3 regions of the Geodermatophilus sp. SYSU D00698 genome follow, and region 3 is predicted to be linked to each of the others. Evidence: predicted binding sites of a transcription regulator. Region 3 holds the regulator's gene; each other region holds the start of a gene.
The links. Region 3 encodes LexA, which represses DNA repair genes until DNA is damaged. Its sites were predicted from a motif close to TCGAACANNTGTTCGA; they were not measured.
Positions count from the first base shown of each region.

Region 1: a site for LexA is predicted at 3,965-3,980, ahead of dnaB (replicative DNA helicase). Genes of this name have one in related genera too.
Region 2: a site for LexA is predicted at 2,244-2,259, ahead of ruvC (crossover junction endodeoxyribonuclease RuvC). Genes of this name have one in related genera too.

Region 1 covers NZ_JBJGZD010000025.1:49,081-55,022, reverse strand. The annotation lists gene ACI8AB_RS19380 ((2Fe-2S)-binding protein) at 1-28, opposite strand, end outside; gene ACI8AB_RS19375 (molybdopterin cofactor-binding domain-containing protein) at 37-2,277, opposite strand; gene dnaB (replicative DNA helicase) at 2,496-3,860, opposite strand; gene rplI (50S ribosomal protein L9) at 4,451-4,897, opposite strand; gene rpsR (30S ribosomal protein S18) at 4,909-5,145, opposite strand; gene ACI8AB_RS19355 (single-stranded DNA-binding protein) at 5,248-5,733, opposite strand; gene rpsF (30S ribosomal protein S6) at 5,736-5,942, opposite strand, start outside.
Region 2 covers NZ_JBJGZD010000015.1:74,662-80,603, forward strand. The annotation lists gene ACI8AB_RS14845 (heparan-alpha-glucosaminide N-acetyltransferase domain-containing protein) at 1-968, shown strand, start outside; gene ACI8AB_RS14850 (YebC/PmpR family DNA-binding transcriptional regulator) at 1,057-1,809, shown strand; gene ruvC (crossover junction endodeoxyribonuclease RuvC) at 2,277-2,843, shown strand; gene ruvA (Holliday junction branch migration protein RuvA) at 2,840-3,478, shown strand; gene ruvB (Holliday junction branch migration DNA helicase RuvB) at 3,475-4,599, shown strand; gene ACI8AB_RS14870 (preprotein translocase subunit YajC) at 4,772-5,137, shown strand; gene secD (protein translocase subunit SecD) at 5,148-5,942, shown strand, end outside.
Region 3 covers NZ_JBJGZD010000005.1:28,163-34,104, reverse strand. The annotation lists gene ACI8AB_RS06185 (vitamin B12-dependent ribonucleotide reductase) at 1-130, opposite strand, end outside; gene nrdR (transcriptional regulator NrdR) at 267-812, opposite strand; gene ACI8AB_RS06175 (hypothetical protein) at 1,302-1,889, opposite strand; gene ACI8AB_RS06170 (LysM peptidoglycan-binding domain-containing protein) at 2,007-2,642, opposite strand; gene lexA (transcriptional repressor LexA) at 2,880-3,659, shown strand; gene ACI8AB_RS06160 (hypothetical protein) at 3,688-4,758, opposite strand; gene ACI8AB_RS06155 (phosphatase PAP2 family protein) at 4,730-5,476, opposite strand; gene hflX (GTPase HflX) at 5,591-5,942, opposite strand, start outside.

The DNA of each region.
Region 1 (5,942 bases), on a different contig from region 3:
CGTTGAGCTGGAAGGTGTAGTTCGGCACGGGGCTCCTCAGCGGGGGAAGGGCTCGAAGTCGACCGGGAAGACGAGGGGGAACGACCGCGGCCTGGTCCCGGTCGCGCGGGCGTAGGCGTTGGCGACGGCGCCGACCGCGGCCGGGACGCCGAGCTCGCCGGCGCCGCCGGGCTCGTCGCTGCTGTCGATGACGAACACCCGGACGTCGGGCGGTGAGTCGGCCTGGCGGGTGTAGTGGAACTGGCTGTAGCTGCCCTCGAGCGGCAGCCCGTCGACGAGGTGCAGGCCGGCGCGCAGCGTGGTGCCGATCGCGTCGGTGAGCCCGCCGAGCATCTGCGCCTCGAGCCCGCGCGGGTTGACCGCCTTCCCCACGTCGACGGCGATGGTCGCCCGGATGACCCGCGGGCGCTGCGGGTCGCGCGCGTCGATCTCGACCAGACAGGCCGTGCAGCCCTTGTACTCGGCGTGGAAGCCGAGGCCCTGGGCGCGGCCGCGCGGCATCCGCCGTCCCCACTGCCCCTCGTGGACCACCGTGTCCAGGACGGTGCGGTAGCGGTCCTCCTTGAGGAAGCGGCGGCGGAACTCGGCCGGGTCGCGGCCGGTGGCGGCGGCGAGCTCGTCGACGACGACCTCCTCGGCCCCGCGGGTGTTGGCCGAGTACACCGAGCGCCAGCTGCCGGTGTGCATCCGCAGCGGCACCTCGGCCAGCGTCTGCGTGGTGACGCCGAAGTGGTACGGCGAGTGCACGGTGGTGAGGAAGACCGTCTGCGCGAACGAGGCGTTCCCGCCCACCGGCAGGCTCGCCGCCACCGACGTGAGGATCTCGCCGAGGCCGTGCCCGAAGTCGGTCTCCACGCTGGCCACCCGGTGTTCGAAGGTGAGCACGTCCCCGGCGGCGTGCGTGGCCCGGATGCGGTGGTGGCTGGCGGCGCGGGCGCGACCGTGGCGCATGTCGTCGATCCGCGACCACAGCAGCTTGACCGGCCGGCCGGTGGCCTTGCTGACCCGGGCGGCCTCGAGCGCGGCGTCGGAGAACAGGCGCCGGCCGAACGAGCCGCCGCCCTGGACGACGTGCACGGTCACCCGGGACACCGGCAGGCCGAGCTCGGCGGCGATGGTCTCCTGGGCGACGATCGGCGACTTCAGCGGCGACCAGATCTCGGCGCGGTCCGCGGTCACGTGCGCGATGGCGCAGTTGGGCTCCAGCGGCGCGTGGCTGACGAAGGCGAAGTCGAACTCCGCGTCCACCGTCCGCACCAGCAGGCCGGGCGCCGGTGGGGGCGTCACCGCGCGCAGCTTCCGCCGGATCGACTCGTCGTCCTCGCCGTCGACGGTGCCCGGCCCCCAGGTGGCGCGCACGGCCGCGACGGCGTCGCGGGCCTGGCCGAAGGTCTCGGCGAGAACGGCGACGCCGGTGGGCACCACGGCGACGTCGACGACGCCCGGCATGGCCCGGACCTCCGCCTCGTTGTCCAGCGACCGGACGGCGCCGTTGATCGTCGGCGGGCGGCGCAGCATGGTCGGCAGCGCGCCGGGGACGACGTCGAGGTCGAGGGTGTAGCGCTGCTGCCCGGTCACCATCGCGCGGGCGTCTGTGCGGCTGGTGGGCGTGCCGACGACCCGCTGCGCGGAGGCGGGCTTGAGGGCGGCGGGCGCGACGGTCAGCGTCCGGTCGGCCGCGACGGCGGACAGCTCGCCGTAGGTGGCGGTCCGCCCGCCGGGGCCGCTGACCACGCCGTCGACGACGGTGAGCGAGCCGGGCGTGGTGCCCCAGCGCAGGGCCGCGGCGGCCAGCAGCCGGGCGCGGGCCACCGCGGCCGCCCGCCGGACCGGGCCGTAGACGCTGCGCATGGTGTTGGAGCCGCCGGTGAGCTGGTTGAACACCAGCTCGGGGCGGGCGTCGGCGAGGGTGACGTCGACGCGGTCGAGCGGCACGTCGAGCTCGTCGGCCAGCAGCATGGCGACGGCGGTGGTGATGCCCTGGCCGACCTCGGCGCGGGGGAGGGCCAGCCCGACCCGGCCCCGCTCGTCGACGGTGACGACGACGAGGTCCTCGGTGGGCTTCCCGGCGAGGATCAGCACGTCGCCGAGGTCGAGGAGCTCGGCCGGCGCGGGCAGCGACGGCAGCGCCTGCGCGGTCGCCGGGCCGGCCACGTCGGCGACGACCTGCGCCGCGACGGCGAGCGTCGGCGCGGCGACGAGGTAGGTGAGGAAACGGCGGCGGCTGTGCGCGGGCGGGGGTTCGTCGGTGCGGGGGTGCTCGGGCAGGGTTGTCACGCGTGGGCCTCTCGACGGGTTCGGTCGGTCGAGGACACGGCCGGGCTCGGCGGTGTTCGGCCCGGACCAACGAGCGGGTGCAACCCGGGTCACGACGTTGCAGTGCGACGGTGCGTCGTTGCAACGTCGCACCCGGTGATCCACGTGGAACACCGCGGACGCACGGAGGGCCCGGGACCACGACGGTCCCGGGCCCTCCTGCGCGTCGGTGCGGCCGGTCAGTTCGCCATGTCGACGAAGCGGCTGTAGTGGCCCTGGAAGGCGACGGTGACGTTGGCCGTCGGGCCGTTGCGGTGCTTGACCAGCATGATGTCGGCCTCGCCGGCCCGCGGGCTCTCCTTCTCGTACATGTCCTCGCGGTGGATCATCATGACCATGTCGGCGTCCTGCTCGATCGAGCCGGACTCACGGAGGTCCGACAGCATCGGCTTCTTGTCCTGACGCTGCTCGGACCCGCGGTTGAGCTGCGACATCGCGATGACCGGGACCTCGAGCTCCTTCGCCAGCAGCTTCAGCGCCCGGGAGAACTCCGAGACCTCCTGCTGGCGGCTCTCGACGCGCTTGCCCGACGTCATGAGCTGGAGGTAGTCGATGACCACGAGCTTGAGGTCGTTGCGCTGCTTGAGCCGCCGCGCCTTGGCCCGGATCTCCATCATCGTCATGTTGGGCGAGTCGTCGATGTAGAGCGGGGCGTCGGCCACCTCGCCCATCCGGCGGGCCAGCTTCGACCAGTCCTCGTCGGACAGCGTGCCGGCGCGCATGTGGTGCAGCGGCACCTTCGCCTCGGCCGACAGCAGACGCATGGTGATCTCGTGCTTGCTCATCTCGAGCGAGAAGATGACCGCCGGCATGTGGTGCTTGACGGTGGCCGACCGCGCGATGTCCAGACCCAGCGTCGACTTGCCCACACCGGGCCGGGCGGCGATGACGACCATCTGGCCCGCCTGCAGGCCGTTGGTCAGCTCGTCCAGGTCGCGGATGCCGGTGGGCACGCCGCGGGCGGTGCCGCCGCGGGAGGCGATGGCGTCGAGCTCGTCCATCGTCGGCTGCAGGACGTCCTCGAGGCGCGAGTAGTCCTCGCTCATCCGCTTCTCGGTGACCTCGTAGATCTCCTGCTGCGCGCGGTCGACGATGTCGTCGACGTCGCCCCGTCCACCGGCCGCGCCGTAGCCCAGCTGCACCACGCGGGTGCCGGCCTCGACCAGGCGGCGCAGGGTGGCCTGCTCGGCCACGATCTGGGCGTAGTAGCCCGCGTTGGCCGCCGTCGGCGTCGAGGCGATGAGCGTGTGCAGGTAGACCGCGCCGCCCATCTTGGACAGCTGGTCGGTGCGGTTGAGCTCCGCGGCGACGGTGATGGCGTCGGCCGGCTCACCCCGGCCGTACAGGTCGAGGATGCAGTCGTAGATCAGCTGGTGCGCCGGCCGGTAGAAGTCGTTGCCGGTCAACTGCTCCACGACGTCGGCGATGGCGTCCTTGCTCATCAGCATGCCGCCCAGCACCGACTGCTCGGCCGCGACGTCCTGCGGCGGCTGCCGGTCGTACTCCGGCGCCGTCGCCTGCGGCCGGCTGAAGTCGTCGGCCACCGCCACCTGGGTACCTCCCTCTCTCGGGGCACGCGCGCGCGTACAGACCCCGGCCGCCCGGCCGGGGCCCGGTGGGGGAAGCACCAGGACGCCTCGCGTGCCGCTCGAACACGCGTTCGAGGACATCACTACCCGGAGCCACCGACAGTTCGCGGAGGTCCGGCGCAGGAGACGACGTTAGGAAGCGGGGACGGACCCGTCCAACACCCGTGTGGGCCGCGTTCTGCACAACTTGTGGACAAGTCGGTGGACAGCCGGAGTCGACATGTGGAGACGGGGAGGACACCGGCCCGTCGTGCCGCGGTCCCGCGGGCGTCACCTGCGCCGCGGCCACCCACCGGCTGTGGACACGAGAAAGTCGGCGCGCCGGGGGCTCCGGGCGTGTCGCGTCGTCCCGTCCGGCGCAGCCGTCACAGCCGCCCGGCGGCCGGCCGGGACGCGTCCCCGGCGGCCGTCGTCGGGGGTGCGTCCGGCGCCGCCCGCGCCGTCGGGGGGTCCGGGACGGCGGAGGACGCGGTCCGGCCCCGGAGACGCCGCGAGGGGCGCCGGACCGGTGTCCGACGCCCCTCGCGGGCGGTGCTGCGGCCTCCTCAGCCGGCGACGACCTCGATGGGGAGGGTCGTCGTGACCTCCGGGTGCACCCGCACGGTGACGGTGTGCTTGCCGGTGGTCTTGATGCTGCTCGGCAGCTCGATGCGGCGGCGGTCCAGCTCCGGGCCACCGGCGGCCGTGACGGCCGCGGCGACGTCGGCGGTGGTGACGCGGCCGAACAGGCGGCCGCCGTCGCCGGAGCGGGCGGGCACCCGGACGGTCAGGCCGGCGAGGCGGCCGGCCACGGCCTGCGCCTCCTCGAGCGACCGCACCTCGCGGGCGGCACGCGCCCGGCGCAGCGACTCGACCTGCTTCTCGGCGCCGCGGGTGGCGACGATGGCCAGGCCGCGGGGCAGGAGGTAGTTGCGGCCGTAGCCGCCCTTGACCTCCACGGTGTCACCGGAGGACCCGAGACCGGTGACCTCCTGCGTCAGGATCAGCTTCATCGTGCTCATGGTCAGCGCGCCGTCGAGGTGTAGGGCAGCAGGGCCATCTCACGGCTGTTCTTGACGGCCGTGGCGACGTCCCGCTGGTGCTGGCTGCAGTTGCCGCTCACGCGGCGGGCACGGATCTTGCCGCGGTCGGAGATGAACTTCCGCAGCAGCGTCGTGTCCTTGTAGTCGATGTAGGTCGCCTTGTCCTTGCAGAACTGGCAGACCTTCTTCTTGGGCTTGCGCACGGGGGGCTTGGGCACTGGGTTCTCCAGGTACGGCTAGAGCGTGGTGAGGTGATGGACCGGCCCCCTCGCAGGGGCCCGCGCCGAGCGGAGCGAGGCGTGGGCGCGAGGGGGTCCTTCTCAGAAGGGCGGTTCGTCGGACGGGCCGGCGGGCGTCGACCACGGGTCGCTCGCGCCGCCGCCGAAACCGCCGCCACCGCCGCCGCCGCCGAAACCGCCGCCGCCGCCGCCACCCTCACCGCGGGAGGCCCGGGTGACCTTCGCGGTGGCGTAGCGCAGCGAGGGGCCGATCTCGTCGACCTCGAGCTCGACGACGGTGCGCTTCTCGCCCTCCTTCGTCTCGAACGAGCGCTGCTTGAGGCGCCCAGAGACGATGACCCGCGAACCGCGGGTGAGGGACTCGGCCACGTTCTCGGCCGCCTGCCGCCAGACGTTGCAGCGGAGGAACAGCGCCTCGCCGTCCTTCCACTCCTGCGACTGGCGGTCGAAGGTGCGCGGCGTCGAGGCGACCGTGAAGTTGGCGACCGCGGCCCCCGACGGCGTGAACCGCAGCTCCGGGTCGGAGGTCAGGTTGCCGATGACGGTGATGACGGTCTCGCCGGCCATGGTCAGTGGACCTCGGGCCGGAGCAGCTTGGTCCGCAGGACCGACTCGTTCAGGTTGAGCTGACGGTCGAGCTCGGCGACCGCGGCGGGCTCGGCCTGGATGTCGACGACGGCGTAGATGCCCTCGACGTGCTTCTTGATCTCGTAGGCCAGGCGGCGCCGGCCCCAGATCTCGGTCTTGACGGTGCCACCGGAGTTGGTGACGACGGT
Region 2 (5,942 bases), on a different contig from region 3:
TCGGCTGGGACCCGGCCACCTGGCGCGCGGTGGTCGACGGTCGCTCGTCGATCCTGTTCGCCACGCTGGCCGGGGTGTCCATCGCGCTGCTGTCCGGGGGACGCACCCCGCCCGCGGACGAGGAGCTCGCGCGGGCCCGGACCCGGGTCCTCGTCCGCGCCGCCTGGGTGTTCGCCATCGGCGGCGTCCTGGAGCTGCTGGACACCTTCGTCGCGATCATCCTCGGCGTCTACGCGGTCCTGTTCGTGCTCGCGCTGCCGTTCCTGCGCTGGTCCCCGGCGCGGCTGCTGGCCGCCGCGGCCGTCGTCGCCCTGGCCGGGCCGCCGCTCACGCTCGCGGCCGGGCGGTACGCCACCGGGCAGGGCGAGGAGGACGGCGCGTTCGCCTTCCTGCTGTTCACCGGCCACTACCCGGCGGCGGTGTGGCTCGCCTTCGTGCTCGTGGGGCTCGCGGTGGGGCGGCTGGACCTCGGCGCCGCCCGGGTGCGCGCGGGCCTGGTCGCCGGCGGGGCGGTCACGGCGGTGCTCGGCTACCTCGGCGGCCGGCTGACCACCCGGGCGTTCGCGCCGGGGGAGCGGCCGGCCGGGATCGAGGAGGGCTTCGGCGCCGCCGGCGGCTGGGACCCGGCCTGGTTCGCCGGCGCCGAGCCGCACAGCAGCACGCCGTTCGAGGTGGTCGGGTCCGGCGGGGTCGCCGTCGCGGTCCTCGGGGTGTGCCTGGTCGTCGCCGACCTGCTGCCGCGGCTGACCCACCCGGTCGTCTCGGTGGGTGCGCTGGCGCTGTCGGTCTACACCGCCCAGATCGTCGCCATCGCCGTACTCGACGTCGAGCACGGGCAGGACTGGGGGCTGTGGGCGCGCTTCAGCCTGACCGCCCTGCTGCTGGCGTCGGCGTGGCGCTCCCGGCTGGGTCGCGGACCGCTGGAGGGGTTGCTCGCCTGGAGCTCGCGGCGGGCGGCCGGCTTCTGAGGTGGGAACGGGCACCGGCGCGCCGCCGGTAGGATCGACCGGTGCGTCCGGGCGCCGGTGCCGGGCGCCGGGACGAGGGAGGACAGTCGTGAGCGGCCATTCCAAGTGGGCGACCACCAAGCACAAGAAGGCCGCGATCGACGCCAAGCGCGGCAAGCTGTTCGCCAAGCTGATCAAGAACATCGAGGTCGCCGCCCGGACCGGTGGCGGTGACCCGGCGGGCAACCCGACGCTCTACGACGCCATCCAGAAGGCGAAGAAGTCCTCGGTCCCCAACGACAACATCGACCGCGCGGTCAAGCGCGGCTCGGGCGCCGAGGCCGGTGGCGTCGAGTACCAGTCGATCACCTACGAGGGCTACGCCTCCGGCGGCGTCGCCGTGCTCGTCGAGTGCCTCACCGACAACCGCAACCGGTCGGCCTCCGAGGTGCGCACCGCGATGACCCGCAACGGCGGCTCGATGGCCGATCCCGGCTCGGTGTCCTACCTGTTCACGCGCAAGGGCGTCATCGTCGTCCCGCAGGCCGAGGGCGTCGACGAGGACACCGTCCTCGTGGCGGTCCTCGACGCCGGCGCCGAGGAGGTCCGTGACCTCGGCGACACCTTCGAGGTCGTCTGCGAGCCCGGTGACCTGGTCGCCGTCCGCACCGCGCTGCAGGACGCCGGCATCGACTACGACTCGGCCGAGGCCGGGTTCGTGCCCAGCGTCACCGTCGAGCTCGACGAGGAGGGCGCCGGCAAGGTGTTCCGCCTCATCGACGCGCTCGAGGACCTCGACGACGTCCAGAACGTCTACGCCAACTACGACGTCTCCGACGAGGTGCTCGAGAAGGTCGGCTGAGGCGCCACCGGCGCACCGGCCGCCCCGGACACCACACCGGCAGCGGCCCGATCCGGTCCGCCGGCCCCGGCACGGGGTGACGCGCCGCCTCCCGGGGCGCCCGGCGGACGCGGGTGGGCTCGGCGGGGTCGCGCCGCCCACCCCCCCGGCGCCGCGGCGACGGTCCGCCCGCCGGCGGTCCCGGCCGTGCCGGCCGACCGCGACCCGGTGGGGCGCCGCGCGCCGGTGGGCCCGGTGCCGCGGGGACCGCCGCGCCGGAGCCCGCCCGCCGCCCTGCCGCTGGACGTCGACACCGGCGGCTCCGCCCGGGTGGCCGGACCCGGGCGCGGCGCCGCTGGTGGCCGCCGGGGTCGGCTGAGCGCCCGCGTGTCGCTCCCCGGACCGTGCCGCGTGTTGCGTCCCGGGGCCGTCGTCGGGGACGGTTACGGTTGCGGTCGAACACGCGTTCGGTGAGAGGGGGAGCGGGCATGCGGGTGCTCGGCATCGACCCGGGGCTGACCCGGTGCGGCTGGGGTGTGGTCGACGGCCGTCCCGGCGCGCGCCCGGCCGCCGTGGGCGTCGGCGTGATCCGCAGCTCCGCGGACCTGGACCTGGAGCTGCGGCTGCTGGAGCTGCACACGCAGGTCACCGCGCTGCTGCGCGAGCACCGGCCCGACGTCGTGGCCATCGAGCGGGTGTTCACCCAGAACAACAAGGGCACCGCCACCGGGACCGCGCAGGCGGCCGGGGTCGCGGCGCTGGCCGCGGCGCAGGCCGACCGGCCGGTCGCCTGGCACACGCCCAGCGAGGTCAAGGCGGCCATCTCCGGCAACGGCCGCGCGGACAAGGAGCAGGTCACCCTCATGGTCACCCGGGTGCTGGGGCTGACGTCGGCCCCCAAGCCGGCCGACGCCGCCGACGCGCTGGCGCTGGCGGTCTGCCACGTGTGGCGCGGCCCGGCCCAGGACCGGCTGCGGGTCGCGGCGATCGCCGGCGGCATCGGCGCGCCGGTGGTGCAGCGGACGCTGCCACGCTGGCGGGGGGTGTCCCGGTGATCGCCTCGGTGAGCGGCCGGGTCGCCGCGGTCGGCCCCGAGGGCGCGGTCGTCGAGGTCGGCGGCATCGGCCTGGCCGTGCAGTGCACGCCCGGCACCATCGCCCGGCTCGCGGTGGGGGAGGACGCCCGCCTGGCCACCAGCCTGGTCGTGCGCGAGGACTCCCTCACCCTCTACGGCTTCGCCGACGACGACGAGCGGCAGCTGTTCGAGCTGCTGCAGACCGCCAACGGCGTCGGCCCGCGGCTGGCGCAGGCGGTGCTGGCCATCCACCCGCCGCGCGAGGTCCGGCGCGCGGTGTCCACGGCCGACGTCAAGGCGCTCATGCAGGTGCCCGGCATCGGCAAGAAGGGCGCCGAGCGGCTGATCCTCGAGCTGCGCGACCGGCTCGGCGCCACCACCACCGACACCCAGCTGGACGGCCCCGCCCCGGCCGGCCTCGCGCCGGTCACCCCGGTGGCACCCTGGCGCGACCAGCTGTCCTCGGCCCTGGTCGGGCTCGGCTGGTCCACCAAGGAGGCCGAGACCGCGCTCACCGCCCTCGCCCCGGTCGCCGACGAGCAGCTCACCGGCACCGGCCGGGTCGACGTCGCGCTGCTGCTGCGCCAGGCGCTGCAGCTGCTGGGCCGGTCGTGAGCGCCCCGTTCGACCGGTCGCTGACCGGCGAGGTGGAATCCGGCATCAGCCGCGACTTCGCCGTCTCCCCGCAGGCCGGGGACGAGGAGCGGGTGGTCGAGTCCGCGCTGCGGCCGCACTCGCTCACCGACTTCATCGGCCAGCCCAAGGTCGCCCGCCAGCTCGCGCTGGTCCTCGAGGGCGCCAAGCGCCGGGGCCGCCCGCCGGACCACGTGCTGCTGTCCGGCCCGCCCGGGCTCGGCAAGACCAGCCTCGCGCTGATCATCGGCTCGGAGCTCGGCACCTCGGTCAAGATCACCAGCGGCCCGGCGATCGAGCGCTCCGGCGACCTCGCCGCGATGCTGTCCAACCTCGGCCCCGGCGACGTGCTGTTCATCGACGAGATCCACCGCATCGCGCGGCCCGCCGAGGAACTGCTGTACATGGCAATGGAGGACTTCCGGGTCGACGTCGTCGTCGGCAAGGGGCCCGGCGCCACCGCGATCCCGCTGGAGATCAACCCGTTCACCCTGGTCGGCGCCACCACCCGCGCCGGGCTGCTGACCGGGCCGCTGCGCGACCGGTTCGGCTTCGTCGGGCAGATGGAGTTCTACGAGCCGGCCGAGCTGCAGCAGGTGCTCGCCCGCAGCGCCGACCTGCTCGGCGTCGAGCTCACCGACGACGGCTCGGCCGAGATCGCCGGCCGCTCCCGCGGGACGCCGCGCATCGCCAACCGGCTGCTGCGCCGGGTGCGCGACTACGCCGAGGTCGAGGCCGACGGCCGGGTCACCCGTGCCGTGGCGCAGGCCGCGCTGGCGCTCTACGACGTCGACGACCTGGGGCTGGACCGGCTGGACCGGGCGGTGCTCGAGGCGCTGGTCGTGCGCTTCTCCGGCGGCCCGGTCGGCGTCTCCACGCTGGCGGTCGCGGTGGGGGAGGAGCCCACCACCGTCGAGGAGGTGTGCGAGCCCTTCCTCGTCCGCGCCGGCCTGCTCGCCCGCACCCCCCGCGGGCGGGTGGCCACCGAGGCGGCCTGGCGGCACCTCGGCCACCCGGTGCCGCGCGGCGGCATCCCCCTCGGGGGTGTCACAGCCGTCCCGCGTGACCCGGGCGCGTCGTCGGAACCGCTCTTCGACGCCTAGACTCATCGGCGCTGGCGCGCAACTCGGCCCTCCCCGGGCCGACCGGTCCCGGCCGTGCGATCCCGTGTCGGCGCGGACGGTGCCCCGCGCGCCACGACCGACGTACCCGAGCGGTCCCGACCCGGGCCGCACCGACCGCGTGCAGCCGGCGCGGTAGAGAGGCACTCCCGTCGTGGAACTGTTCCCCCTGCTCCTGCTCGTCCTGGCGTTCGTGGCGCTGGTCGTGCTCCCCGCGCGGGCCCGCAAGCGCCAGCAGACCCAGACCCAGTCGGCGCTGGCGATCGGCGTGCCGGTCACCATGGCCGGCGGCGTGTACGGCACGGTGGCCGGTCTCGACGACCCGGCCACCATCCAGGTCCAGATCGCCCCGGGCGTCGTCGTGACCTACGCCCGGCAGGCGGTCCTCCAGGTCCGCCCGGTGGCCGGCGAGGTGCCCGGCCCGGTGGTGTCGGGGGAGACCGTGGTCGAGCCCGCCCCGGACGAGACCACGCCCCGGGACGACCGGCCGGGCGACGGCTCCACCGGCAAGACCCTCTGACGGAGGACCCGTGGCCAACCGCGCCCTGCCGGCACGCCGCTACTTCGGTGCGCTGGTCCTGATCGTGGCCGTCATGTACGGCCTGATCTTCCTCACCGGCTCCGACCGCACCCCCCAGCTCGGCCTGGACCTCCGCGGCGGGACCACGGTCACGCTGACCGCGCGCACGCCCGACGGGCAGGCGCCGGCACCCGAGGACCTCGAGCTCGCCCGCCAGATCATCGAGCAGCGGGTCAACGGCCTCGGCGTCGCCGAGGCCGAGGTGGTCACCGAGGGCGACGCCAACATCGTCATCTCGGTGCCCGGCGACGACGGCGAGCAGGCCCGCGAGCTCGGCCAGACCGCCCAGCTGCGCTTCCGCCCGGTGGTCACCGGCCCCGAGGCGGCCGCGCCCGCCGAGAGCACCGACGGCGCGACGCCGAGCGACTCCGCCACGCCGACCGACGGCGCCACGCCGACCGACGGCGCCACGCCGACGGACTCCGCGGCGCCCACCGACAGCGCGGCGCCGACCGACGCCGCCACCCCGACCGACGCCGCGACGACGGACTCCGCCACCCCGAGCGACGGCGCGGTGAGCGACCCCGCGCTCGACCCGGACCGGCCCGCGGTGACCCAGGAGGAGGCCGCGGCGCAGTACGCGACGCTGACCTGCGCCCCCGAGGACACCACCAGCGAGGTCGCCCGCCCCGACGACTACGTCGCCGCGTGCAGCGAGGACGGCACGCAGAAGTACCTGCTCGGCCCGACGATCATCGAGGGCACCGAGATCGCCGACGCCAGCGCCGGCACGCAGCAGACCACC
Region 3 (5,942 bases):
ACGTCACCTCGTCGTACGGGTGGACGCCGGCGGTCGTGTAGACCCGCTTGACCTTCAGGCCCTTCCCCCTGGTCGGCGCCTTGGCGGCCCGGCGCGTACGGCCTGCCGGGCGGTCCTCGATCTCGGTCACGAGCTCTCCCTCGGTGAGTGGTGCGGGCGGCTGGGGAAGAGAGCCACCCTGTTCCTATCTGGTCCTGCTGACGGTTCCGGTGGTGCTGAGAGGGCCGGCGACGCTGCCGGCGCACGTCTGGTCGCGCGGGCGGCGGTCAGCCGTCGCGGGCGGTGGAGGGGGTGCGGGCGGAGCCCCGGCGGCGCGGCGCCGGCGGCTCGATCTGCAGCCCGGGCAGCGGCGGGGTGCCGCCGCGGTGGTGGCGGGCCCGCAGCTCGGTGATCTCCTTCTCGAAGTCCTCGACCGAGGTGAAGGCGCGGTAGACGCTGGCGAAGCGCAGGTAGGCGACCTCGTCGAGCTCGCGCAGCGGCTGCAGGATGGCCAGCCCCACCTCGTGGCTGGGGACCTCGGCCACGCCGCTGGCGCGGATGGCGTCCTCGACCTGCTGGGCCAGCTGCTGGAGCTGGTCCTCGTCGACCGGCCGGCCCTGGCAGGCACGCCGCACGCCGGCGACGACCTTGGTCCGGTTGAACGGCTCGCTCACCCCGCTGCGCTTGACGACGGCGAGCACCGCCTCCTCGACGGTGGTGAACCGGCGGCCGCAGGCCGGGCACGAGCGGCGGCGACGGGTGGTGGCCCCCTCGTCGGCCTCGCGCGAGTCGATCACGCGGCTGTCGGGGTTGTGGCAGAACGGGCAGCGCACTGCGGTTCACCTCCCTCCGCGGAAGACCCGCCCGGACCGGGGACCCCGGCTCGGGCGGCTCGTGCCGGCGGGCTCGTCCGGTCCTGCCGGACCCGCCCGCCTGCGTCTGTCTGTGGACCCCTCTGGGGACATCCGGTGGACACCCCGTGGAGGTCCTGAGGACGGCCTGTGGAGGACTTCCATCGGTGCAACTACTAGATGTAGGGGGACAGTAGGCCGCGCTCCACTACATCTGCAAGACGAGAACCCGCGTGTCTCTTCCACCGAGATCCGGCCGTGACCCCGTGGTGACCAGGCGCGAGCAGGGACCCCTCCCGTCACACGACACGCCGGGGTACCGCGCGTGTCGGCGCGCGGGAGGGGTCGTGCGGGTGTACCCGGCCGCAGCCGGCAGGACGCGGGCGGGCACCCGGAGGGCGCGCAGGCGCCTCCCGGGGACGCCGGTGGAGGTGTGCGGAGGGGCCGCCGGGGACACGCCCCGGCGACGGGTCAGGCGGTGGGGCGGACGGCGGGACGACCGCCGCGGGGGTGGGGCACCAGGTCACCGAGCCGGATCGGGCGGGTCAGCATGTCCGGCTCGTCGGCGACCGCACCGCCGGCCGGGGCCGGGCAGGTGACGACCGGCATCTCGGCGGTCGCCGCGCGGTGCCGGCCCGAACCGCCGGGCGCGCGGTGCCGGCCCACGGCGGACGGGGCGACGGCGGGCTGCTCGGCGGTGACGTCGCCACCGTGCCGGCGGACGCCCCGGCGCGCGGGGCGCGCCCCCGGGACGACGGCGCGCGGGCCGACGGCCGGCATCACGACCGTCCCCGCCGCGTCGGCGGCACCGTCCGCGCGGCCGGACGCCAGCGTCAGGTGCCGCTCGGGCAGCCGGACGGCGACCAGGTCCACCCAGGCCTCCTGCTCCCCCACGGCCACTCCGGCGTCGCGCAGCCGGACCCGGGCCTCGCAGCCGCCGGTCGCGTCGTGCCGCCAGCCGAGCATGGCGCCCGGCACCCAGGCGCCGTCCACGAGGACCTCGACGTCCTGCGGGGAGCGGAAGGTCACCGCTGCGCTGCTGTTCACGGCTGCTGACACGCTCCTGACCGTAAGTGTCCTGATGACTCCGGACCGTCAACGACCGGGCCCGGAGGGTTGACGAAGTCACCGGCGCGCTCTCGTCACTTCTCGTGACGACGACGCCGGGCGGAGCGCCTACGGCAGGCGCAGCACCTGCCCGGGGACGACGACCGCCCCCTCCAGGTCGTTGAGCGCCTGGATCGCGTCGACCACCGCGCGCACGTCCTGGCCGGCGCCGGCGACCTCCGCGGCGATCGACCACACCGTGTCACCGCTCTCGACCACGACACTGCTCTCGCCGGCCAGGCGCAGGCCGTCGTCGGGAGCGAGGAATCCGCGGCCGAGGGCGGCGCCGCCGACGCCGGCGGCGAGGACCAGCACGGTGACCAGGCGGCGCCCGCGGCGGGTCAGCCGCACCGGCGCCGGGGCCGGTGCGCACCGCGCGCGGACGGCGGCCCGGGCGGGCTCCGAGCGCACCGGCCGCCCGCTCGGGCGGGCCGGGTCGCGGCGGGTGCGCGGCCCCTCGGCGGCCGGGCCGGCGGTGCGCGCGGGAGCCGCGGCGGGACGGTCGGGCACCGGCCGCAGGTGCCCGGTGACGCGGGGACCGGAGCCCGGCAGGGCGGCGCGCTGCGCCGGCCGGCCGGCGCCACCCGGGGAGGCGGACCGGCGTGCGCCGGCGGACGCGGTCGCGACCTCCCCGCGGAGCGGCGGCCGCCACGGGACCCGGACCGCCGCGTCGAACTCGAGCACTGCCTGCCGCACGCTGCCCATGACCGCTCCTCCTGATCGGGTCGAACGCTTCGAACGCGTGTTCGATCGAACGTCTGTCCGGATGTCTACCGCACGGGTCCGACGAGTGCGAGAGCGGCGCGGCGTGTCCTTCGAACACACGTTTGAACCTGCGGCGCCGGCGCGCTACGGTCCGTGCGGGCGTACCGCCCGCCGACCGGCCCCCGGGCCGGGAGGGCGACGGACGGGCCGCGGGGACGCGGCCGGCGAGGAGGAGACGTGGCGGGCACGAGCGGGACCGGCCAGGGCACCCGGGGCGGCGGCACGGCGACCCGCCGTCCGGCCGCGGAGCGCGGCGCCGGCACGGACGGCACGGGCGCCGTGCGCACCTTCCCCGACCGCGGGGAGGCCGGTGACGGCCTGACCCAGCGCCAGCGCCGGGTCCTCGAGGTCATCCGCGACTCGATCGAGCGGCGGGGCTACCCGCCCTCGGTCCGCGAGATCGGCGAGGCGGTCGGCCTGTCGTCGGCGTCGTCGGTCGCCCACCAGCTGTCGGTGCTGCAGAAGAAGGGCTGGCTGCGGCGCGACCCCAACCGGCCCCGCGCGCTCGACGTGCGGCTGCCCGGCGAGACCGCGGGCGAGGCCGCCCCGGCGGCACCCGCCGCGGCCGCCGACGGCTCGGCCGCCCCGACCTACGTGCCGCTGGTCGGGCGGATCGCGGCCGGTGGCCCGGTGCTCGCCGAGCAGGCCGTCGAGGACGTCTTCCCGCTGCCCCGCGAGCTCGTCGGCGAGGGCACGCTGTTCATGCTGCGCGTCGCCGGCGACTCGATGGTCGACGCGGCCATCTGCGACGGCGACTGGGTGGTCGTCCGCCAGCAGCCCACCGCCGAGAACGGCGAGATCGTCGCCGCGATGCTCGACGGCGAGGCCACCGTGAAGACCTACAAGCGCCGCGACGGGCACGTCTGGCTGCTGCCGCACAACCCGGCCTACGAGCCGATCCCCGGCGACGAGGCCACCATCCTCGGCCGCGTCGTCACGGTCCTGCGGCGGGTCTGAGCCGCAGGTCCCCCGCCGGCGCCGGAGCTCAGGCGCCGGCGGGCGGACCACCGGACCGGCGGCGGCGCAGTCGCCCGCCGATCCACACCAGCGCGGTCGCGACGACGGCGGCGGCCACGCCCGCGGTCACCGGCGAGAGGCCCGCGGGGTCCCCCCCGAGCAGCGCCGACGGCGAGGTGTCGGCGGCGTCGGACCCTGCCGGCGCGGGCGGCGCGGACCCCGCCGGGACCGGTACCGCGGTGACGTCCCCGGGCACGCCCTCGCCCGCCAGCAGCAGCGCGCGGCCGTCCGCGGTGAACGACACCGCCTCCCCCTGCGGCGCCTCGGGCAGCGCGATCCGCACCGGCTCGCCGGCCAGCGCCCCCGGGACGTCGGCACCGGTCAGCGGCCAGACGTAGGCGTCGGTGTACGTGCGCAGCGCGATGCGGCTGCCGTCGCGGGCGACCGCCCCGCCGGTGACCAGCAGCTGACCGGCCCGGCCCACGGGACCGCCCGGCGTGCCGGTGAGCGTGAACGCGACCGTGCCGACGTCGGCCAGCGCGACCGTGCCGCCGTCGACCAGCGGAGCGGCGGGCCGGTAGACGTGGCTGGCCCCGAGCACCTCCTTGGTCACCACGTACGGGGTGCCGTCGGGGGCCAGCAGCAGCGCCTCGGCGTCGTGCGGGCCGTCGGGATAGGTCAGCCGGTACAGCGCCGTCCCGCCGTCGGGGCGCAGCGCGACGAGCGCGACCGTCGTCCGGACCGTGGTGTTGTCGCCGGTGTCGGCCAGCCACACGGTGCCGTCGGGACCGACGCCGAGGTCCTCGGGGTCGTAGGGGTCCACCGGCGCGGTGGTCACGTCGACCACCTGGCACGCGTCGTCGAGCACGTACACGGCCACCTGGTCCCCGCCGTCGACCACGGCGAGCATCCGGTCGCCGACGTCGACGAGGCCGGAGAGCTCAGCCAGCCGCAGGTCGGTCACCTGGCAGCGGACCGACGGGGCGGCCGGCTCCTCGGCGCCGGCCGGGGCCGCCGGGAGGGCGAGCAGGCCCGCGGTCAGCAGGACGGCCGGTGCCCGCCGGGCGGCGCTACGCGGACGGGCGGCCGGCTCGGGCACTCGCCCAGCGTGACAGCACCAGCGCGTCCAGTGCGTGGACCACGCCCAGCAGCAGCAGCCCGACGGCCGCGCCCACCACGGCGTCGGTGACCCAGTGGAAGTCCAGCGAGACCATCGCGATCCCGGTGGCCACCGGCCCGACGACGGCCAGCCACCACAGCGTGCGCTGCACCCGCGGCCCGAGCCCGTACTCGACCGCCTGCCAGCGCGCCACGCCCCACATGAGCACCGCGTTGGCCACGTGCCCGGAGGGGTAGCTGGCGCCGTCGCGGTGGAAGAAGGAGCCGGGATAGGCGGGCGCGGTGCGGCCGGTGCCGAACTTGAACGCGTAGACGACGACGGTGAGCAGCGCCAGCGCCGTGACCACCCGCACCAGCGGCAGCAGCGTCCGTTCCCGCAGGCACAGCCAGCCGACCAGGGCGGCGAGCACGATGAGGATCGTCCCGCGGCCGCCGATCTGGGTGACCGCCCAGACCGGCCAGTAGGCCGGGGAGTTCCGCAGGTCCCAGGCGCTGACCACCTCGGAGACCTCGAGGTCCAGCCGCTCGAGCACCCCGCGGCTGAGCAGGTCGACGGTCACCCCGACGGTGACCGCGAACGCGACGACCAGCAGCCACCACGGCGGGCGCCCGGCACGCACCACGGCGGGCGGCCGGGCGGTCCGCTCCGGGCGCCCGGCCGGCGCGCCGGGAGTGCGCCGCACCACGCCGCTGGTCACCGGATCACGGTACCGGGCCGTGACCCGTCCGTGACCTCGGCGGGCCGGAACGGCGAGCCGCCCGGGCACCCGGCGCGGAGCCGGGCACCCGGGCGGCCCTGGGTGCAGTGGCGGTCAGCCGACCGGGACGGCGAACCGCTCGAGCGCGGCGGCCAGCCCGCCGTCGACGCGGGCGGTCAGCCGGGTGCCGGCGGCCTCGTGCTCCTCGCTGAGCACCTCGCCGTCGCGGTGCACGCGGGCGACCAGGTCGCCGCGGTCGTAGGGCACGAGCACCTCGACCTCGACGTCCGGGTGCGGCAGCCGGGCGGCCACGACCTCGCGCAGCTGCTCGAGGCCCTCACCGGTGCGCGCGGAGACCCAGACGGCACCGGGCAGCGCCCGGCGCAGGGTCAGCACGTCGTCCTCGGTCATGGCGTCGACCTTGTTGACGACGATCAGCTCGGGCACCGCCGCGGCGTCGATCTCC